DNA from 2 places in the Streptomyces sp. NPDC050504 genome. Region 2 is predicted to be linked to the other one. Evidence: riboswitches for the same ligand, from Rfam matches in the RefSeq annotation. Region 2 holds a riboswitch; the other holds the start of a gene.
What was found. Region 2 has a riboswitch for cobalamin ahead of metE (5-methyltetrahydropteroyltriglutamate--homocysteine S-methyltransferase). Riboswitches for the same ligand answer to the same signal wherever they lie in the genome.
Positions count from the first base shown of each region.

Region 1: another riboswitch for cobalamin. It lies ahead of ACIBNE_RS24520 (ABC transporter substrate-binding protein); the one in region 2 lies ahead of metE (5-methyltetrahydropteroyltriglutamate--homocysteine S-methyltransferase).

Region 1 covers NZ_JBITHO010000006.1:401,999-413,298, forward strand. The annotation lists gene ACIBNE_RS24505 (ATP-grasp domain-containing protein) at 1-126, shown strand, start outside; gene ACIBNE_RS24510 (MFS transporter) at 119-1,399, shown strand; gene ACIBNE_RS24515 (class I SAM-dependent methyltransferase) at 1,368-2,117, shown strand; cobalamin riboswitch at 2,168-2,350, shown strand; gene ACIBNE_RS24520 (ABC transporter substrate-binding protein) at 2,380-3,432, shown strand; gene ACIBNE_RS24525 (FecCD family ABC transporter permease) at 3,429-4,544, shown strand; gene ACIBNE_RS24530 (ABC transporter ATP-binding protein) at 4,541-5,374, shown strand; gene ACIBNE_RS24535 (ferric reductase-like transmembrane domain-containing protein) at 5,359-6,345, opposite strand; gene ACIBNE_RS24540 (choice-of-anchor A family protein) at 6,596-8,725, shown strand; gene ACIBNE_RS24545 (L,D-transpeptidase) at 8,828-9,652, opposite strand; gene ACIBNE_RS24550 (VOC family protein) at 9,820-10,272, opposite strand; gene ACIBNE_RS24555 (CGNR zinc finger domain-containing protein) at 10,294-10,896, shown strand; gene ACIBNE_RS24560 (SRPBCC domain-containing protein) at 10,902-11,297, shown strand.
Region 2 covers NZ_JBITHO010000006.1:625,575-636,874, forward strand. The annotation lists gene ACIBNE_RS25440 (ATP-binding protein) at 1-1,464, opposite strand, end outside; gene kdpF (K(+)-transporting ATPase subunit F) at 1,590-1,679, opposite strand; gene kdpB (potassium-transporting ATPase subunit KdpB) at 2,522-4,744, shown strand; gene ACIBNE_RS25455 (hypothetical protein) at 4,879-5,061, shown strand; cobalamin riboswitch at 5,194-5,349, shown strand; gene metE (5-methyltetrahydropteroyltriglutamate--homocysteine S-methyltransferase) at 5,539-7,863, shown strand; gene prpB (methylisocitrate lyase) at 7,937-8,842, opposite strand; gene ACIBNE_RS25470 (MmgE/PrpD family protein) at 8,845-10,353, opposite strand; gene tsaD (tRNA (adenosine(37)-N6)-threonylcarbamoyltransferase complex transferase subunit TsaD) at 10,494-11,300, shown strand, end outside.

The DNA of each region.
Region 1 (11,300 bases), 220 kb from region 2:
TACGCGGAGGCCGAGACGGCCGAGCTGGCCACGCACTGCGCGGTCGCCGCGGCGGGCGCCGTACGGGTCCTGACCGAGCCGTTCCCCGAGCCCGAAGCGGCGGCGCGCCCGGCCTCCGATGGCTGAAGGCGCCAAGGGCGGCACCGGGCTGTGGTCCGCGCTCGGCACGCTCACCGGGCCGCTGCGCTTCCTGCTGCTCAGCTCCTTCCTGATCCCACTCGGCAGCTTCATGGTGCTGCCGTTCATGTCGGTGTTCCTGCACGAGCGCCTGGGCATGGGGCTCGGGGCGGTCGGGGTGGTGCTGGCGGCGGCCTCGCTCGTGCAGTTCTCGGGCGGAGTGCTCGGCGGGGCGCTCGCCGACCGGGTGGGGCTGCGGCGCACGATGCTGTGGGCGCTGGTGGTGCGCACGGCGGGGTTCGCGGCGTTCCTGCTGGCGCTGCGCTGGCCGCCGCTGGCCGTGGGCGCGCTGGTCCTCACGTGCTGCGGGGCCGCCCTGTACCTCCCGGCGAACAAGGCGTACCTGGTGCACGGCGTGGACGAGGCGCGGCGCCCGGCGTTCCTGTCGGCGGGCAACGCGGCGCTCAACGCAGGAATGGCGGTGGGCCCGCTGGTCGCCGGGCCCTTCGTGCTGTCGTCACCGGGGCTGTTGTTCCTCGGTGTGACCGTGCTGTTCGCGGTCGTCGCGGTGGGGCACGCGCGGCTGCCCGCGGCGGCGGCGGACGAGGCGCGGCCCGGTGGCGGGGGCGCGCCGGGCGAGGGGTTGCTGACGGGCCTGGCGGTCCTGCCGTTCGTCGCCAACGGTCTGGCGTTCTACCTGTACTTCCACTTCCAGCACTACATGGCGGTGTACGCGCAGGAGCGGGCGTCCACCGAGTTCTACAGCCTCGTGCTGCTCGTCTGCTTCGTCCTGGTCATCGTCGTCCAGCCACCGGCCTCGGACACGATCCGGCGCATGAGCTACCCGCTCGCGCTCGCCGTCGGTTTCGCGGGCCTCGCGGCCGGAATGGCCGTCATGGCGCAGGGCTCGCGGGTAGCGCTGCTGGCGGGCGGCGTGCTGATCACGCTGGGCGACATCGTGCTCTTCCTCAAGAACGACCTGGAGGCCCTGCGCCGCAGCTCGCGCTCCGACGCGGTGGTCTTCGGTCAGCAGCGGCTCGCCGCCGGGCTCGGCGCGTGCGCCAGCGGCGTACTGGGCGGGCAGCTGTACGGCGTGGCCGAACGGGCGGGCGACACGGGCTGGTTCTGGCTGCTGGCCGCCGCCCAGTGTCTCCTGCTGCCGCCCCTCCTGCTCGCGCTGCGGCGCGGCTCCGAAAGCACCACCACCGATACCGACGCCATCCACGACACGGAAGGAACACCGGCTCCCGATGACACACACGGGCGGATTCCAGGACGATGACTTCTGGATCGAGTTCCACGACTTCCTCTTCTCCGAGCAGCGCTACACCCAGGCCGAGGAGTTGCTGGACTCCTCGCCGCTGCTCTCCTTCGCACCCGGCGCGCGGATCCTCGACCTGTGCTGCGGTCCCGGGGTGTTCACCGTGCCGCTCGCCCGGCGCGGCTTCGACGTGACGGGGGTGGACCGCAGCCCCGCGATGCTGGAGCGCGCCAGGAAGCGGGCGGCCGACGCCGGGGCCGCGCCCGCGTACGTCCGGGCCGACATGCGGGAGTACGCGCAGCCCGGCGCCTTCGACGTCGTGCTCAACATGTTCACGTCCTTCGGGTACTTCGAGGACCCGGCCGACAACTCCCGTGCGCTGCGCACCATGCACGACTCCCTGGTGCCCGGCGGGACGGTCCTGCTCGACATGGCGGGCAAGGAACTGCTGGCCCGCAAGGTCGTGCCGCCCAAGGTCGTGCAGCGCGGCGATGACCTGCTGGTGCAGACCGACACGGTGCTGGACGACTGGGCCAGGCTGCGCAGCGACTGGGTGCTGGTGCGGGGCGACCGGGTGACGCGCACCAGCCTGGTCTGGTTCGTGTACAGCGCGGTCGAACTGCGGCGGATGGTCGAGGACGCGGGCTTCGCGGACGTCGAGGTCTTCGGCGGTTTCGACGGCAGGCCCTACGACCACGACGCCGAGCGCCTGGTGGTGCGGGCGGTACGCGGGGAGTAATGGGCAGGGGCGTGCGACGGTTCGCCGCACGCCCTTTGCCCCGCACTCGACCGACCGTAATATCTCCTGGTCATCACCGCGACGGGAGACAGGAAGCCGGTGCGATTCCGGCACGGTCCCGCCACTGTGACCGGGGAGTGCACCCCTGAGGAAGGCCACTGCGCACCGCGCGGGAAGGCCGGGGGAACGTCGATCCGGGAGTCAGGACACTGGCCTGTCGCGGGTCCGATCCGAGGAGCGCGGACTCCGCAGGAGGCTCTACGTGTACGACGGCACACCCCGTCCCCCTTTCGCCCCACCCCGTTCCCTGCGCCTCCCGCGCCGCGGGACCCTGCGCGCCGCGGCCCTGGGCGCCGCCCTGTCGGCGGTGCTGCTGACCGGCTGCGGCACGTCCGAGGACGCGTCCGACAAGGGCGGTTCGGCCGACTCCGCCACCAAGGGGTTCCCGGTCACGGTCGACAACTGCGGCATGCGCACCACGTACGAGAAGCCGCCGTCCCGTGTGGTCGCCATCCATCAGCACCCCACCGAACTGCTGCTCAAACTCGGCCTGAAGGAGAAGATCGTCGGCACGGCCTTCCCCGACTCGGCCGTACTGCCCGAACTGAAGAAGGAGTACGCGGCGCTTCCCCAACTCGCCAAGAAGGAACCGTCGTTCGAGGCCGTCCTCGACACCGAGCCCGACCTCGTCTACGGCGGCTACGCCAGCGCGTTCGCGGAGAAGGACGGCCGCTCCCGCAAGGCCTTCGACAAGGCCGGGATCGACACCTACCTCAACCGCGAGTACTGCGGGAAGAAGCGGGTGTCGATGACGGACGCCTACGACGAGGTCCGCACCGTCGGCTCCGTCTTCGGCGTGCCCGACCGGGCAGCGCGCCTGGTGGCCGACCTCAAGGGGCGCGTCGACCGGGCCGGGAAGGCCGTCAGGGGCGCGCCCGCCGTGCCCGTGTTCGTGTACGACAGCGGGGACAAGTCGGCCTTCACCGCGGGCGGCAAGAGCCTGGGCACCGAGATCCTGAGGCTCGCGGGCGGCCGTAACGTCTTCGCCGACATCGACGAGGTATTCGGCGACGCGTCCTGGGAGCAGGTGGTGGCGCGCAGGCCCGAGGTCGTGGTGATCTACGACTACGCGGGGGCGGGCAGCGTGGAGCGCAAGAAGGAGTTCCTGCTCTCGCAGCCCGCGCTCGCGGACGTCCCGGCGGTGAAGAACAAGCGGTTCGTCGTGCTGCCGCTGACCGCGACGCTCGTCGGGATCAGGGCGCCGTACGCGGTCGAGGAGCTGGCCCGCGGTCTGCACCCGGAGCGGTTCAGGTGACGGCACCGGTCGAGGCGCCGCTCCGCGGCGCGCTCCCGGCCCCCGGTGCGCCCCTCCTCCAGGGGGCGCGCCGCTGGCCGTTCGCCGTCACGCTGGTGGTGCTGGGCGCGCTGCTGCTGGCCTCCGTCACGGCGGGCATGGCCATCGGTTCGGTGGACGTGCCCCCCGGCCAGGTCTGGGGCATCGTCAGCCACGCGCTGGGCGCCGACTGGACGGAACCCGACTGGTCGCGGGCGCGCGAGACGATCGTGCTGGACGTGCGCGGGCCGCGCGTGGTCCTCGGGGCGGTGACGGGCGCGGGGCTCGCGGTGGTCGGCACCGCGATGCAGGCGCTGGTGCGCAACCCGCTGGCGGAGCCGTACCTGCTGGGCGTCTCGTCGGGTGCTTCGCTCGGGGCCGTCTCGGTGATCGTCTTCGGATTGAGCCTGTTCGGCCCGCTGTCCCTGTCGGTCGCCGCGTTCGCGGGCGCCCTGGTGACGCTGCTGCTCGTCTACGCGACGGCCCGTACGGGCGGGCGCATCACCTCCGTGCGGCTGGTGCTCTCGGGCGTCGCCGTGGCCGCGGTCATCACCGCGGTGATGAACCTGATCCTGCTGACGTCCGGGCGGGGCAACGAGGCCCGCGAGGTGCTGGCCTGGACGCTCGGCGGGCTCGGCGGCGTCCAGTGGGACACGCTGTGGCTGCCGGGCACCGCGCTGCTGCTGGGCGTCAGCGTGCTGCTCGTCCAGGCCAGGTCGCTGAACCTGCTGCTCGCGGGCGAGGAGGCGGCGACGACGATGGGGCTCGACGTGGGCAGGTTCAGGGCCCGGATGTTCGTCCTGCTCTCGCTGGTGACCGGGGTGCTGGTGGCGGCGGCCGGGCCGATCGGCTTCGTCGGGCTGATGCTGCCGCACATCGTGCGCCTGGTCGTGGGCGGCGACAACCGCCGTGTGCTGCCCGCGTCGGCGCTCGCCGGCGCGGTGTTCCTGATCTGGGCGGACATCGCGGCGCGGACCGTCGCGGCGCCCATGGAGATACCGGTGGGAGTGCTGACGGCGCTGTGCGGCGGTCCGTTCTTCCTGTGGCTGATGCGCCGCGACGCCCGCAAGGACGCCGGCCGGGGAGTGGGATGAGCGCGATCGAACCGGCCGTCGAGCTGGCTGTGGAGGGGGTGACGCTCACCGCGGGCGCGCACCGCCTGGTGCGCGACGTATCCCTCACCGCGCGGCCCGGCGAGGTGGTGGGCCTCGTGGGGCCCAACGGCAGCGGCAAGTCGAGCCTGCTGCGCGCGGTGTACCGCGTGCTGCGGCCCGACGCGGGGCTCGTACGGGTGGGTGGCGCCGACACCTGGAAGCTGCCGGTGCGCAAGCTGGCCCGTACGCTCGCGGCGGTGGTGCAGGAGTCGGGCGCGGACTTCGACCTGACGGTGCGGGAGGTGGTGGCCATGGGCCGCACCCCGCACAAGCGGCTGCTGGACGGCGACAGCGCTCAGGACGCCGCGCTGGTGGCGTGGGCGCTGACCGCGGTGGACGCGGCGGCGCTGGCGGACCGGCCCTTCGACCGGCTCTCGGGCGGCGAGCGGCAGCGCGTGCTGATCGCCCGCGCGCTGGCCCAGCGGCCCGCGCTGCTGGTCCTCGACGAGCCCACCAACCACCTGGACGTACGGCACCAGTTGGAGGTGCTCGGCGTGCTGCGCCGGCTGCCCGCCACCGTTCTGGTGGCGCTGCACGACCTGAACCTCGCCGCGTACTACTGCGACCGGCTCTACGTGCTGCGCGACGGGGCGGTGACGGCCTCGGGGCCGCCCGCCGACGTGCTGACGGAGGAGTTGCTCGCCGAGGTGTACGGGGTGGCGGCCGAGGTCGCCGTGCACGCGCGCACGGGGGCGCCCCGGGTGACGTTCCTACCCGGGGAGCCGGTGCCCGAGCCGGTGCCGGTGGGACCTGATCACTCGGATTCGTGATGGTGCGGCGCCGCCGGGGGCGGGTCGACGGGCCTGGGGCGGCCTCCGTCGTGGCCCGAGACCACGACGGCCAGCAGGCCGACGACCACGGCGGCCGCCACGAGGCGCCCCGCCGCCCTGACGGTCCACCGCAGCCTGCCGGGCCCCGCGGGGTCGGCGCCTGGCGCCCCCAGGCGCTCGGCGCGGCGCGCGGGGCGCAGCAGCCGTAGCAGGAGCAGTGCGGCGACGGGGACTTGCAGCAGCCACAGGACGGTGCGCGGCCACTCGTCGTACCAGACGTTGGTGCCGTACAGCAGGGTGTGCCAGACGCTGAGGACGTAGACGACGGCGACGAAGCGGTGCAGGACGCGCCAGGTCCTGGGGCCGATGCGGTGCCTGACGTAGAACAGCAGGCCGAGGGGGATCCCCAGGTAGAGGGCGCCCTGGCCGATGGGGATGGCCACCTGGCCGGTGCCGGAGTCGTACCAGCCGGGGACGAAGCTGTCGGCGAAGGCGCCCCAGAGCCGTCCGGCCCACGCCGCCCCCGCGTTGTACCGCACGAGTTCGGCGGAGAACATCAGCGCGTGGGCGAACATCAGGGCCATCGTGGTGAGGCTCGTGGTGCGGTGCCAACGCTCCAGGACGGGCGGCGGCACGGGCAGCCGTGCGGGCTTCGGCCCCGAGAGCAGCAGGCCGAGCATGACGGTGCCCCAGGCCCAGAGCAGTCCCGACCAGCCGAAGGCCTGGCTGAGCAGGTACATCCAGTACGTGTCGGGGTCGTCCATGAAGGGCATGACGGCGACCGTCGCCGAGGCGCCCGAGCGCATCCTGAAGTACAGGAAGAGGAAGATCGCGAGGGTGACGACCAGGCCCGCGGTCGCGTCGGGCGCCGCCGCGACGAGGTCGGAGCGCAGTCGAACACGCGCGCTGCCGCGTTCTTCGTTCACCGGGGCCGGTGGCGTTCCGTCGCGGCCTGTGGTCTCCGGCTGCATTGCTGGCCCCTCGGGCTGTTGTCACCTGGTGCGTCACCTGGTGCGTCGTGTGTGTGCCGGTCAAGTCTGGCCGGGAGGAGGGGGCCTTGCCGAGGATCATTCCAGCCACAACACACCGCTTCGTGAGCCATCGAGGGGAATCGCGGTGAAGGGATGTTCGACGTCACACGGATCAATAGAATCACCCAAAGTCGTCTTCCTCATGAAAATCTGGGTTAAATCGCCCTTCTTTTGAGGAGTTGACGGCTCAGTGCAGTTCACTTCACTCACCCGTCCGGGAGGCAGGCGCGCCGGTTCCGTCCTGGCGGCGACGCTCTGCTCCCTCCTTGCGGTGCCCGCGGCGGCGCTGCCCGCGGGGGCCGCGCCGCGGACCCCGCCCGCCCTGGCCAAACCGCTGCCCGGCGGTCTGGGTCCCTGTGTTCCCGGCAGTTGCCCGCCCGACGGCTACCCCCCGATCAACAACGACCCCATCAAGTACCGCGACAACGCCGTCAACGTGTTCGTCGGCGGCGACTTCATGGTCCGCGAGAAGGCCGCCGAGGCCGAGGGACGCGTCGTGGTGCTGGGCGGCTTCGACCAGAACAAGGCCGAGGGCGTCAGCGGCATCTACAACGTCGGCGAGGCCGGCGTCGGCTCGCGCGTGACGCCCGACCCGGGCTCCGACTGGCTCACCACCGGAGGGAACGTCACGGTCGCACCGGGACAGCGGCTCCTGGCGGAGGACGGCGTCGTGCGCCACGCGGGCGACGCCACGGGCACGGTCATCGGCACCAAGGTCAAGGACCCGGACGCCGCGCTGCCCTACCTCGCGCTGCGCGACCAGCTCACCGAGGCCAGCCAGTGCTACGCCCACCCGGAGGGCGGCACGCGCCCTGCCACCGGCACCGCGACGCACGCGGGCGGCGAGACGCTGTTCACCGGCGACGGCACCTCCGCCCTCCAGGTCTTCAACGTCGACTTCGACCTGATGGGCGGCACGGGCGGCCAGGAGGGCATCTCCTTCGCCGGAATCCCCGACAACGCCACGGTCCTGGTGAACATCCTCGGGACCAACCGCACCATCAACACCTACAGCGGCACCATCGACGACAGCAGCCCGCTGAACAAGATGCGCAACCGCCTGCTGTGGAACTTCCCCGACGCCACCTCCGTCGAGATCAAGGGCACGGGCCAGTTCCAGGGCAGCGTCCTGATCGGCAACCAGAGCTCCGCCGCGTCCGTCAGCGTCCCCGGCATGAACGGCCGCTTCTTCACGACCGGCTCGCTCACGCACACCAGCCCGCCGTCGGGCGGCGGCGGCCAGGAGTTCCACAACTACCCCTTCGACGGCGACCTGCCCGACTGCGGCAGCGCACCGGTCACCGGCACCGTCCGGGTGCTCAAGCGGGACAAGGACACGGGCGCGCCGCTCGCGGGCGCCGTGTTCGAGCTGTGGAACGAGTCCAACGGCGTCAGCGGCCTGCAGACCGACGGCGCCGCGCCCGACACCCGGGTGGGCGACGCCTGCACCACGGACGCGGGAGGTGAGTGCGCCCGGTCGTCACGGCCACTGGGCACGTACTACTGGCGCGAGACCGCCGCGCCCACGGGCTACGACCTGCCCGACCCGAACGTGTTCGGCCCCCTGGAGCTCACCGAGGCCAACGCCGACCAGGGCGTGTCGGTGACCGCTGAGAACACCCGCCACACCGGCCCGGTCACGCGCGTCAAGCTCTCCGTGGTGAAGCGGGACGCCGCGACCGGGAAGCCGCTCGCGGGCGCCGTGTTCGAGCTGTGGCACGAGACGAACGGAAAGGCCGGCCTCCAGACCGGTGGCGCGTCCCCCGACACCAGGAGCGGCCGGCCCTGCACCACGCCGGGCAACGGCACCTGCTCCCGCACGGTGGCGCCCGGCACGTACTACTGGCGCGAGACCAGGGCCCCTGCCGGATACGTCGTCGGCAAGGCGGTCCTCGGGCCGATCGTCCTCACCGACGACGACGCCGAGAAGGGCGTGGTCGTGGTCGCCACGAACAAGAAGAAGGCCGTGGTGGAGGGCTCGATCGCACTCCGCAAGAAGGACGGCAAGAGCGGCGCGGCGCTGCACGGCGCCGTGTTCCAGCTGTGGCGCGAGTCCAACGGCAGGGCCGGGCTCCAGACGTCGGGCGCCCGGCGCGACACGCTGGTGGACCGGGGCTGTGCGACGGACACCAGGGGCCGGTGCACGTTCCCGAAGCTGAAGCCGGGCGCGTACTACCTGCGGGAGACCGAGGTGCCCGACGGCTACCTGCTGCCGAAGAACCCGGTCAGCGGTCCGCACCGGGTGACCGGCACGGGCGCGGGCAAGGTCGTCACCGTCACGCTGACGAACAAGCGCGGCGAGCACGGCAAGAAGGGCTGACCCGGGACGGCTCCGGCCGAAGGGCGGTGCCCCGGCGCTTCACGCGCCGGGGCACCGCCCTTGTGTGCGGCTGCGGGTGCAGGCCCAGCGGGACCGGGCCGGTCAGCCGAGCGGAACCGGGTCGACGACCGGGATGCCGTCGGAGCCGAACGCCTCCCTCACCAGCTGGTCGTCGCTCTTGACCGCGGCGCCCTCCATCGCGCGGATGGGCTGCTTGCGGCCGTAGATGTAGAGCCGGTCACCGATCTCCAGCAGCTCGAACAGCCGCTTCGCGTCCTTCACGTACATGTTGACGCAGCCGCCCGAGCCGGACTTGAACAGGTCCTTGTAGGTGCCGTGGAGCGCCTGGCCGCCGTTGAAGAACTGGGAGTAGGGCATGGGCGCGTTGTTGTAGATCGTGGAGAAGAAGGTCTTGTTCTTCTGGTAGACGCGTTGCCAGCCGGTGCGCGTCTCCAGTCCGGGCCTGCCGCTGCGGACCGGGACGGGCGCGAAGACCACCTTCTGGTTCTTCTGCACCCACAGGATCTGCCGCGTCAGGTCGACACAGGTCACGCGGTAGGACCTGACCGGGCACTTCTTGGCGGCGTTGGGGTCCTTGCGCACCTCGAACACCAGCAGCATCCGGTACGTGCGCAGGTCGGCCGCGCCGTCGACGGGCGTGACGCCGATGCGCTTCTGCAGCTTCTTGACGGCGAGGCAGTCCTCCGTGGACATCCTGCCGTCCTGCGGGAGCTTGAGCTTCTTCTCCAGCTGCCACTGGTAGGGCCCGGTCCCCGCCCCGCAGACGGCCGGGGCCGGCTTGCCCAGGCCGGTCGTCCGCGCGGCGTGCGACGCGGGGGCCGCGTACAGGCCGACCGCGGAACTTCCGGTGGCGAGGACGAGGATGGTGCACACGGAACGGAGTTCCATCGCGAGTCCAGCGGTCACGTCGTCTCCCTGATAGCCGGTTGCCGGTCGCGGTCTCACCGCGACCGGCCGTCCGTTCCAGATATCCGCGACGGGCTCCCATGTGCCATGTGGGTTACGCCGATGGGGCACAACCGCAGGTCCCCGGAACTCCCCGCGCCCGGGACCCACGACGCGCGGAACGGGACCTACGACGCGCAGAACTCGTTGCCCTCCGGGTCCCGCAGGGTCCACCAGTGTCCGGCCGGACCCTTGTCGAACTCCTGGACCCTGGTCGCGCCCAGCGCCTCCAGGCGGGCCACCAGGGCGGCCAGGCCGCCGGGCTCGCCGTGGACGTCGATGTGCAGGCGGTTCTTGCCCGCCTTGCCCTCGGGAACGTCCTGGAACAGCACGCGCCTGCCCCGGCCGACCCCGCTGGTCGCGTCGAAGGGGTCCTCCGGGTGCCGGATCGCCGCGTAGCCGCGGAACGTCTTGCGGCCGCCGTGCTCCAGGACCGCCTCCTCACCGATGTGGCCGGCCGCCAGCAACTGCTCCACGAGCGCGCTGGGGTCCTCCACCTCGTACTCCAGGGCCGCCGCCCAGAAGTCCGCGAGAGCGGGTGCGTACGTACTGTCGATGACCAACTTCCAACCGAGTGCCATGTAACCAGTTATAGTGGTTACATGGATCCCGTCGCAACCACAGGGCTGATGCTCCAGTCGCACACAGGCGCCGCCTACCTGTTCGATCCGGGCGCGCTCTGTCTGGAGCTGCTGCCCACCGGCGGCCCGGGGCCGTACCGCAGGTACGAGATCCTGCACGCGCCCGGCGACCTGGCCGACTGGGCGGCGAGGTCGCGGCTCTCCCCGACGCCCGCGCTCGACGTCGCCGAGGCGGACGTGACCGACGCGCGCGCACTGCGCGACGCGCTGCTGCGGGTGGTGCTCGCCCATACGCGCGGCGAGCCGCTGCCGCCCGACGACCTGGCGACCCTCAACACGGCCGCCGCCCGGCCGGCCCTGGCACCGGCGATCACGCCGACCGGGGAGCGGGGGTGGGCCGGGAGGCCCAGCGGCGCGCAACTGCTCGCCACGGTCGCGCGGGACGCCGTCGAGCTGCTGACCGGACCCTTCGCCCACCGCGTCCGCACCTGCGCCGCCGACGACTGCCTGCTCGTCTACGTCGACACCTCGCGCCCCGGGCGCCGCCGCTGGTGCTCCATGGAGCACTGCGGAAACCGCAGCAAGGTGCGGGCCCTGCGCGCCCGCCGCTCCGAGGAGGGATGACCGTCATGCCCACAGGACTCACCAAGGACGTCGGCTGGCAGATCGGCGTGTCCCGCACGCTGCCGCACCCCGTGCCCGTCGTCTGGGACTTCGTCAGCGGCCCCGAGGGGCTCGCCCTCTGGCTCGGCCCCGGCGCCGCGCCCGCTTTGGAGCGCGGCGCCCCCTACCGCACGGCCGACGGCGTGACCGGAGAGGTCCGGGGCTACCGCCCCGAGGAGCGCATCCGCGCCACGCACGGCAGCACCACGTTCCAGCTCGCCCTCGTCCCGTCCGCCGACGGGGCGCGGACGGCGCTCCGGTTCCACGAGGAGCACCTGACGAGCGCGCAGGAGCGGGAGGAGCGGCGGGCCCACTGGCGGCGGGTCATGGAACGGGTCGCCGAGGCGCTCGAAGGACGGTAGGGC
Region 2 (11,300 bases):
GGTCTCCGCCTCCGCGGTGGCCCTGGCGGCCCGGCGCGACAGCCGCAGCGACCGGTCCACCACCGCCGCGACGACGCCCGCGACCACGACGAACACGCCGAGGGCGAGGACGCTGTCGGGGTCGCCGAACGAGAACGCCCCGATGGGCGGCATGAACCAGTAGTTGAGCAGCAGGGAGGCCGTCACCGCGGCGACGAGCGCGGAGCCGATGCCCCCGACGCGGGCCACGCCGACCACGGTCACCAGGAAGAGCAGCGCCTCGCTGGTCAGTCCGATGCTCCCCCTGGCCCGGTCGAGCAACAGCGTGAGGAGCACGGGCAGTACGACTCCGGCGAGGGGGCCCGCGACGCGCCGCGACAGCGGCAGGGTGCGGCGGCGCGAGGGCAACGGGCGCCCCCGGCCCGCCCGTTCGTGGGTGACCATGTGGACGTCGATGCCGCCGGAGAGCGTGACGGCGGTCTCGCCGATGCCCCGTCCGGTGAGGAACCGTTCCCACCGGCCGCGTCGGCTCGTGCCGAGGAGCAGCTGGGTGGCGTTGCCCGCCCTGGCGAAGTCGACCAGCGCGGTCGGCACGTCCTCCCCGACGACCGTGTGGTAGCTGCCGCCGAGGGATTCCACCAGGCGCCGCTGTCGGGCGAGCGCCGCGGACGAGGCGCCTGCCGCGAGGCCGTCCCCGCCCACGACGTGCACGGCGGACAGCTCGCCGTGGGCCGACCTGGCGGCGATCCGGCCCGCGCGCCGTATGAGGGTGTCTCCCTCCGGTCCGCCCGTCAGGCCGACGACCACGCGCTCCCTGGCCTCCCAGACCCCGCCGATGCCGTGGTCGCTGCGGTACTTCCGCAGCGCGTCGTCGACCTGGTCGGCGACCCAGAGGAGCGCGAGTTCGCGCAGGGCGGTGAGGTTGCCGGGCCGGAACCAGCTGGCCAGGGCCGCGTCGACCATTTCCGGCGGGTGGATGTTCCCGTGCGCCATCCTGCGGCGCAGTTCCTCGGGGTCGACGTCGACGAGGACGATCTGGTCGGCGCGGCGTACGAAGCCGTCGGGGACGGTGTCGCCCGGCGGTACCTCGGTGATCCTCTCGACGACGTCGCTGAGCGATTCCAGGTGCTGGACGTTGACGGTGGTGAGGACGTCGATGCCCGCCGCGAGCAGTTCCTCGACGTCCTGCCAGCGGTGGGCGTTGCGGCTGCCGGGCGGGTTGGCGTGGGCCAGGTCGTCGACGAGGAGCAGTCCGGGGCGGCGGCGCAGGGCGGCGTCCAGGTCGAATCCGCTGTGCCGGGCGGCCGGTTGGTATGCGGCCGGGCGGTGAGCGGCCGCCCGGTCCGGGTGTTCCAGGCGTGCCAGGCGTGCCAGGCGTTCCAGGCCGTCGAGGAGCGCCTCGGTGTGCGGGCGTCCGCGGCAGTCGGCGGCGCCGACGACCACGTCCGTGCCCCGCGCCGCCCTGCGGCGGCCCTCGTCGAGCATCCGGTACGTCTTGCCGACGCCGGACGCGGCGCCGACGAGGACCTTGAGGCGGCCGGGGCGGCCCGCGGGCGGGCCGGGCTCCGGCCCACCGGCGAGCCGCCCCGGCCCGGCGGGCGCGTTGGCGGTCAGAACTTCTCCGGGCGGATCAGCGCGGCCACCAGGTAGCCGACGAGGGCGAGGGCGATGACGAGGCCAACCACGTTCTCAATGCTCATGGACGATCGACTCCCCGGGTGGAAGGCGGACGGGTGCGGACGGGCCCGGCAGGCGGTTGCCCGCTGTCGTCGGGGCCTGCGACGGGTCGCGGGCCCACCTTGGCAGCGGATCGCCACCCGTGTCCGGGACGCTGACGGAGCTTTGACGGGTCCTGTACGGCGGTTCACGCGACCGGGTGCGGTGGGCCCCTGCGCACGGTGGTCGCCCTGTGCCGCACCGGGGCCTGGGAGCACGTCGTACGGGCGGGCACGCCCGGCCCGCGGCACACCCCCTGGCTGCCTCGGGCCGGGGCGTCCCTCCTGTCGGACGGTCCCGCCCGCCCGTGCCGAGGTGCCGATCCGGGCCGTCGGTCGCGGACCGTACGCGCCGCCTGCGGCGGAGCGCCCCTCACACCTCGTACGGTCGAGCGGTCGTCCACCCCCGTGCGGTGATCATCCTGTGCCGCGCCGGGCCCGAACAGGCCCGCCTTGACGTGGTTCTGACGCTCTGCCACATCGCTTTGACGGGGCCTTGACGACTCCGGCGCACGCCTCGTATCGGGCGCGTAAAAGCCTGCGCCGGACCGCCGCCGCAGGGGTGGCGGGCGTCTAGATTCGCCCTCGGCCGCTCACCGGCCCGGGGACGTCAGTGGCCTGATCGCCCCCGGACCGCGGGGGCGCGGACGTCCTCCCGAACACGGCGACCGCGCCCCCGCGCGCGACCGCCTCCTTCCGTCCACGACCGCGCCGCGGAGCCGGGGCACCGCACCCCGCACCCGACCGCCGCGGCGCGCCTCCCGCCCGTCGTTCCCCTCCGGCCTCCGCCGCGCGGACGGCCGACTCCTGCCAGAAAGCCTTCCGCGATGCATCCCGCCGCGCCCCGACCGGCGCACTCCCCTGCCGACCCGCAGCTCTCCGCCTCCGCGCCCACCACGGGCGCGCCGTCACCCCTCGCGCCGCCCGCGTTGCCCGTACCGCCCCAGGGCCGTGTCCCCCGGTTCGGCCCCCGGCGCCGACGGGCCGGCCACGGCGGGCTGCTGGATCCGGTCCAGCTCCTGACGTCGTTGCCCGAGGCGCTGCGCAAGCTGCACCCGCGCACGCTCGTCCGCAAGCCCGTGCTGTTCGTGGTGGCCGTCGGTTCGGCCCTCACCTCGATCTCCGCGCTGTTCGACCCGTCGGTGTTCACCTGGACCGTCAGCGCCTGGCTCTGGCTGACGGTGGTCTTCGCGAACCTGGCCGAGGCCGTCGCCGAGGGCAGGGGACGCGCACAGGCCGAGTCGCTGCGCCGGGCCCGTACGGACACGGTCGCGCTGCGGCTGCGCCACTGGCAGTACGGCACGGACGTCGACCGCGCGGCGACGGAGGAGGTCGCCGCGACCGATCTCAAACAGTTCGACTTCGTCCTGGTCGAGGCGGGCGGGCTGGTCCCGGCCGACGGCGACGTCGTCGCCGGGATCGCCTCGGTCGACGAGTCCGCCGTCACGGGCGAGTCCGCGCCCGTGATCCGCGAGGCGGGCGGCGACCGCTCGGGCGTCACCGGCGGCACGACCGTGCTCTCGGACCGGATCGTCGTCCGGGTCACCTCGAGGCCGGGCCACTCCTTCCTGGACCGGATGATCGCCCTCATCGAAGGGGCGCGGCGGCAGAAGACGCCGAACGAGATAGCCCTCAACATCCTGCTCTCCGCGCTGACCGTCGTCTTCGTCCTGGTCGTCGTCGCGCTCAGGCCGATGGCGGGGTACGCGGACGCCGCCCCGTCCACGACCGTGCTCGTCGCCCTCCTCGTCACCCTCATCCCGACCACGATCGGCGCGCTGCTCTCCGCGATCGGCATCGCGGGCATGGACCGGCTGGTGCAGCGCAACGTGCTCGCCATGTCCGGGCGGGCCGTCGAGGCCGCGGGCGACGTGAACACCCTGCTCCTCGACAAGACCGGCACCATCACCCTCGGCAACCGCGAGGCCGTGGCCTTCGCGCCGATGCCGGGGGTGGAGGCGGCGCTCCTCGCCGACGCCGCGCAGCTCTCCTCGCTCGCCGACGAGACCCCCGAGGGCCGGTCCGTCGTCGCCCTGGCCCGGCACCTGTACGGCCTGCGGGCGCCTGCCGAGGGCGAGTTGGCGGACCCCCGGTTCGTGGAGTTCAGCGCGCAGACCCGGATGAGCGGCATCGACCTGCGCTGGGACGGCGGCGCCTGCCACGTCCGCAAGGGGGCCGCGGCCCGGATCGTCGCCTGGGTGGAGATGTACGGGGGTGCGGTGCCGCCCGAGGCCCGGGGCTGGTGCGACGCGATCGCGGACGCCGGCGGCACTCCGCTGCTGGTGGCCGTCCACGACGGGGGCGGGCCCCGGGTCCTGGGGATCGTCCACCTCAAGGACGTCGTGAAGGAAGGCATCGGCGAACGGTTCGCCGAACTGCGCCGCATGGGCATCCGTACGGTCATGGTCACGGGCGACAACCCGCGCACGGCACGGGCGATCGCCCACGAGGCGGGCGTCGACGACTTCCTGGCCGAGGCCACCCCGGAGGACAAGCTCGCCCTCATCCGGCGGGAGCAGGAGGGCGGCAAGCTGGTCGCGATGACCGGCGACGGCACCAACGACGCTCCCGCGCTGGCCCAGGCGGACGTCGGCGTGGCGATGAACACCGGCACCTCGGCCGCCAAGGAGGCCGGGAACATGGTCGACCTCGACTCCAACCCGACCAAACTGATCGAGATCGTCGAGATCGGCAAGCAGCTCCTCATCACCCGTGGCGCGCTGACCACCTTCTCGATCACGAACGACGTGGCGAAGTACTTCGCGATCATCCCCGCGATGTTCACCGGGGCCTATCCCGGCCTCGAAGCGCTGAACGTCATGGGGCTGCACAGCCCCACGTCGGCGATCACCTCGGCGATCATCTTCAACGCCCTGATCATCGTGGCCCTGATCCCGCTCGCGCTGCGCGGCGTGCGCTACACGCCCGCCTCCGCACACCATCTGCTGCGCCGCAACCTCCTGGTGTACGGGCTCGGCGGCCTGGTGCTGCCCTTCATCGGCATCAAGTTCATCGACCTCATCGTCTCGACGCTCCCCGGTCTGGGGTGAGCCCCCGTCAGAAGCCCGTCGGGAAGACCGGTGCGCCGCCCTGTCGCACACCGCGTCCCCGCACGGCGTCAGGGTCGCGTGAAGACTCGTCGGCCGCGCCCCTGCGCACCGCGCCTCCGCCCTACGTTCGCCCCATGAACCGATCCGACGGACGCCTGCCCGCAGACCGCCGCGTGCGCCGCCACGTGCTGGCCCTCGCCGTCGGCTCCGTCCTCCTGTGCGCCATCGGCGCGACGACGGACAGCATGTGGCTGCTCGGCATCGGCACCTGGCTCCTCATCGCGGCCGTCCTCCTGGAACTCGTGTACCGCCCGTGAACCGCGCGCGAAGGGAGGCCGGTCCACCGCGGGTTCACCGTCCCGACCCCCGGACCCACTGGTCGCGCACGAGCAGCGGCGCGTAGGCTGGCCCCGCAGCTGGTTCGCCCTGCCCGCCAGGCAGGGAGTCGCAAGAGGGAACCCGGTGGGAATCCGGGACTGCCCCGCAGCGGTGAGTGGGAACGACCGCCGTCATGAGCACTGGGCCCCGGACGGGACCTGGGAAGCGACGGCCAGTAGGTGTCCGCGTCGGAAACGACGAGGGCGTGCCCGCGAGTCCGAAGACCTGCCACTGCCCGCACGCGGACCGTTCCGCGTGCGGACATCCCGGTGACCTCGTGGGCGGGTCGGCGTACACACTGGACGGAACGGCCGCGCCTTTGCCGCGCGGGGTCGTCGCCGTCCGGTTCGTCATCCCCTTCGCGCTCTCGTCCCGTCTCCGGGATCTCAGGGATTCATCTCGCGAAGGAGATCTCCGTGACCAGCAGGACCGCAGCCGCGGCGGCACGGGCCACCGTGTACGGCTACCCCCGTCAGGGGCAGGACCGGGAACTCAAGAAGGCGATCGAGGGGTACTGGAAGGGCCGCGTGGACGCCGACCGGCTGCGCGCCACCGCGGCGGAACTGCGCCGCGGCAACTGGGAGGAGCTGGCCGCCGCCGGCATCAGCGAAGTCCCCACCGGCGACTTCTCCTACTACGACCACGTCCTCGACACCACCGTCATGGTCGGCGCGGTCCCCGAGCGGCACCGCGCCGCCGTGGCCGCCGACCCGCTGGACGGGTACTTCGCCATGGCCCGGGGCAACCAGGACGTGGCGCCGCTGGAGATGACCAAGTGGTTCGACACCAACTACCACTACCTGGTGCCCGAGTTGGGCCCCGACACGGTCTTCACCGCCGACTCCACCAAGCAGGTCGCGGAACTGCGGGAAGCCCTCGGGCTCGGCCTCGCGCCCCGTCCCGTCGCCGTCGGCCCCGTCACCTACCTGCTGCTGTCCAAGCCCGCGCCGGGCGTCGCCGCCGACTTCGACCCGCTCACCCTGCTCGACCGGCTGCTGCCCGTCTACGCCCGGGTCCTCGCCGACCTGCGGGCCGCGGGCGCCGAGTGGGTGCAGCTCGACGAGCCCGCCCTGGTGCAGGACCGCACGCCCGCCGAACTGAACGCCGCCGCCCGCGCCTACCGCGAGCTGGGCGCGCTCGCCGACCGGCCCAAGCTCCTGGTCGCCTCCTACTTCGACCGGCTCGGCGACGCCCTGCCCGTACTGGCCAAGGCCCCGGTGGAAGGGCTCGCCCTCGACTTCACCGAAGCCGCCGCCGCGAACCTCGGTGGCCTCGCGGCGGTGGGCGGCCTGCCCGGGAAGCGGCTGGTCGCCGGGGTCGTCAACGGCCGCAACATCTGGGTGGGCGACCTGGAGAAGTCCCTGAGCACGCTCGGTACCCTGCTCGGACTGGCCGACCGGGTCGACGTGGCCGCCTCCTGCTCGCTGCTCCACGTCCCGCTCGACGCTTCGCTGGAACGCGACGTGGACCCGCAGATCCTGCGCTGGCTCGCCTTCGCCCGGCAGAAGACCGCCGAGATCGCCACCCTCGCCAAGGGGCTGACACAGGGCACCGACACCATCGCCGCCGAACTGTCCGCGAACCGCGCCGCCCTGGCCTCCCGCGCGGCCTCGGCCATCACCCACGACCCCGTCGTGCGCGCCCGTGCCGCCGCCGTCACCGGGGCGGACGCGCGCCGCCCCCAGCGGTACCCCGAGCGGGCCGCCGCCCAGCGCTCCCACCTGGAACTGCCGCTGCTGCCGACCACCACCATCGGTTCGTTCCCGCAGACCACCGAGCTGCGCACGGCCCGCGCCGACCTGCGGGCCGGGCGGCTCGACAGCGAGGGCTACGAGGAGCGGATCAGGAACGAGATCCGCGACGTCATCGCGTTCCAGGAGAAGACCGGCATCGACGTCCTCGTGCACGGCGAGCCCGAACGCAACGACATGGTGCAGTACTTCGCCGAGCAGTTGACCGGCTACCTCGCCACCCAGCACGGCTGGGTCCAGTCGTACGGCACCCGTTACGTGCGCCCGCCGGTCCTCGCGGGCGACATCTCACGGCCCGAGCCGATGACGGTGCGCTGGACGGCCTACGCCCAGTCGCTGTCCGACCGTCCCGTCAAGGGCATGCTCACCGGGCCCGTCACGATGCTCGCCTGGTCCTTCGTCCGCGACGACCAGCCGCTGGGCGACACCGCGCGGCAGGTCGCCCTCGCGCTGCGCGACGAGGTGAACGACCTTGAGGCGGGCGGCACTTCGGTGATCCAGGTCGACGAGCCCGCCCTGCGCGAGACGCTCCCGCTGCGCGCCGCCGACCACGCCGCCTACCTGGCCTGGGCCACCGAGGCGTTCCGCCTGACCACGGCCGGGGTGCGGCCGGAGACCCAGATCCACACGCACATGTGCTACGCCGAGTTCGGCGACATCGTCCAGGCCATCGACGACCTCGACGCCGACGTCATCAGCCTGGAGGCCGCCCGCTCCCACATGCAGGTCGCCCGCGAGCTCGCCGCCCACGGCTACCCCCGCGAGGCCGGACCCGGCGTCTACGACATCCACTCGCCGCGCGTCCCGAGCACCGAAGAGGCGGCGGCCCTGCTGCGCAAGGGACTTGAGGCCATCCCGGCCGAGCGGCTCTGGGTCAACCCCGACTGCGGCCTGAAGACCCGCGGCTGGCCCGAGACCCGGGCTTCGCTCGAAAGCCTCGTGTCCGCCGCCCGTACGGTCCGCGCGGAGCTGGGAACCCCCACGGACTGATCCCGCCGCGCAGCACCGGGCCGGGGCGCCGCGCGGCGCCCCGGCCCGAGTCCGCCGTCGGAGGAGGAGCGCCTCACGTGCCGGGCGGCAGCGTGAAGTCGAAGACGGCCGAGTCGAAGACCGCGTACTCCTCGTAGCCGAGCAGTTCGTAGAGGCGGGAGCGGGTCTGCATGTGCGGGAGGAGGGACCGCTGGGTCCCTTCGGCGGCGATCGTGCGCAGCCCGTCCTCGACCGCGCCCATCGCGACGCGCAGCAGCGTGACCGGGTAGAGCGCGATGTCGAAGCCGAGGTCCTCCAGTGTCCGGGTGTCCAGGAGGGGCGTCCTGCCGAACTCGGTGAGGTTCGCCAGCAGGGGGACGTCCACGGCCCCGCGGAAGGCCTCGTACTCGGAGAGGTCGGTCAGCGCCTCGGGGAAGACCGCGTCCGCACCGGCGTCGACGTAGGCCTTCGCCCGGTCGATCGCCGCGTCGAGCCCCTCGACGGAGCGGGCGTCGGTGCGGGCCATCAGCAGGAGGCCCGGGTCGCGGCGGGCGGCGACGGCGGCGCGGACGCGGCGGACCATGTCCTCGCGGGGCGCGATGGTCTTGCCGTCGAGGTGGCCGCAGCGTTTGGGGTTGACCTGGTCCTCCAGGTGGAGTCCGGCCAGGCCCGCGTCCTCCAGGAGCTGGACGGTGCGGGCGGTGTTCACCGGCTCGCCGAAACCGGTGTCGGCGTCGATCAGCACGGGCAGGTCGGTGACCCGGGTGGTCTGCTGGGCGCGGGCCGCGATCTCGGTCGACGTGGTCAGGCCGATGTCGGGCAGGCCCAGGTCGGCGGCGAGCACGGCGCCCGAGAGGTAGACGGCTTCGAAGCCCGCGTCCTGGACGAGGCGGGCGCAGAGCGGGCTGATCGCGCCGGGGATGCGCAACAGGCGCCCGGTGGCGAGCTGTTCGCGCAGGGCCCGGCGGCGTTCCTGGGGCGTGGTGCGGGTGTGGAACAGCATCAGAACAGGCCTTTCGGGAGCCGGCTGTCGTACGCGGCGACGGCCGCCGTGTCCACGGCGGGGAACAGGCCGTCGAGGTCGGCCGGGCCCAGCTCGGCCAGGTGTTCGGCGGTGGCCAGGAAGCGGTCCTGCTCGGCGGGGGCGACGAGGCCTCCGGTGAGCGTGCGGAACTTGGCGGTGTAGGCGGGCCGGTCGAAGGGGCGGGCCCCGGCCGGGTGGGCGTCGGCGACCGCGAGTTCGTCCTCGACGACCGCACCGTCCTGAAGGGTGACGACCGCGCGCCCGCCGAAGGCGCGCAGGGCCGGGTCGGGGTCGTGGTAGCGGCGGGTCCACCGCGGGTCCTCGACGGTGGTGATCTTCTGCCACAGCGCGACGGTCTCCGGGCGGCGGGCCCGCTCGGGAGCGTAGGAGCGCTCGTGGTGCCACGCGCCGTCCTCCAGGGCCACGGCGAAGATGTACGGAACCGAGTGGTCGAGGGTCTCGCGGCCGGCGCCGGGGTCGTACTTCTGCGGGTCGCCCGAGCCGGAGCCGGTCACCCGGTGGGTGTGGCGGCTGGTGTGCAGGACGACCGACCGCACCCGCTCCAGCGGCCCGGTCCTCCCGCGCAGTCGTCGCGCCAGGTCGATGACGGCCTGTGCGTGGTACTCGGCGGAGTGCTCCTTGGTGTACGTGTCGAGAATGGCGCGGCGCGGCTCGTCGGGCGCGGGGAGCAGGACGGGGTAGTCGGCTCCCGGGCCGTCGAGCAGCCGGGCGACGACGCCGTCCTCGCCCTCGTAGATCGGTGAGGGCGAGGTACCGCCGCGCATCGCCCGGTCGACGGCCTCGATCGCGGCCTTGCCCGCGAAGGCGGGGGCGCACGCCTTCCAGCTGGAGATCTCGCCCTTGCGGGACTGCCGGGTCGCGGTGGTGGTGTGCACGGCCTGCTGGACGGCCTGGTACACGGTCCGGGTCGGCAGCCGCAGCAGCGTGCCGATGCCGCACGCGGTGGCCGCGCCCAGGTGGGCGACGTGATCGATGCGGTGCTCGTGCAGGCAGATGCCCTTGACCAGGGCCACGTGGATCTCGTACGCGGCGACGATGCCGCGCAGCAGGTCGGCGCCGGTCCTGCCGGTGTGCTGGGCGACCGCGAGCAGCGGCGGGATGTTGTCGCCGGGGTGGGAGTAGTCGGCGGCCAGGTAGGTGTCGTGGAAGTCCAGTTCGCGCACGGCCGTGCCGTTGGCCCAGGCCGCCCACTCGGGCGGGACTCGGGCGGCGGTGCCGAAGGCGGACGCGCCGGGGGCGCTCGCGCGGTGTGCGACGGCCTGGGCGCGGGCGACGGCGACCGGGCGGCGGGTGAGGGAGGCGACGGCGACGGACGCGTTGTCGACGACCCGGTTGACGGCCATCGCGGCGCTCTCGGCGTCCAACTCCTCGGTCGCGGTCGCCGCCGCGGCGAGCTTCCAGGCGAGTTGCCCCTCGCGCGGCAGCCGATCGGCGCTGGGGTGGACGCGGACACGGTGTTCGATCACGACGCTCCTCGGGGCGGTCGAGAGGTGCTGACGGGACCGAGGCTGCTCTCGACGACGGGCCGCCTCCACCCCCCGTGCCTTGTTGCACATATATTGCAACTGCGTATTTATTGCATCTGAAGTGCGGACGGAGTGGCGCAGTGGGCGGACCGGTGGTGCTGGGGATCGAGTCGTCGTGCGACGAGACCGGCGCGGGCATCGTGCAGGACGGGAAACTGCTCGCGCACGTGGTGGCGACGAGCATGGACGAGCACGCGCGGTTCGGCGGCGTGGTGCCCGAGATCGCCTCCCGCGCGCACCTCCAGTCCTTCAACCCGGTCGTCCGCCGCGCCCTGGACCAGGCGGGGCTGCGGCTCGGCCGGATCGACGCGGTGGCCGTCACCACAGGACCCGGGCTGTCCGGGGCCCTCCAGGTGGGGCTGGCGGGAGCGAAGAGCCTGGCGTACGCGGCGGGGGTGCCGCTGTACGGAGTGCACCACCTGGCCGGGCACGTCGCCGCCGACACCCTGGAGCACGGCCCGCTGCCCGCCCCGTGCGTGGTGCTGATCGTCTCCGGCGGGCACACCTCCCTGCTGCTCGTGCGGGACCTGGTGCGCGAGCCGATCCTGCACCTGGGCGACACCCTCGACGACGCCGCCGGGGAGTGCTTCGACAAGGTCGCCCGGATCCTGGGGCTCCCCTACCCCGGCGGGCCCGCCATCGACCGGGCCGCGCGCGAGGGCGATCCCCGCGCGGTGGACTTCCCGCGCCCCCTGACCCGCTCGGGCGACGACCCGTACGCCTTCTCCTTCTCCGGTCTGAAGACGGCCGCCGCCCGCTGGGTCGAGCGGCACCGGCTGCGCGGCGAGGAGCCGTCGGTGGCCGACGGGGCGGCCGCGCTCCAGGAGGCCGTCGCCGACGTGCTGACCCGCAAGGCGCTCGCGGCCTGCCGCGCGTACGACGTGAAG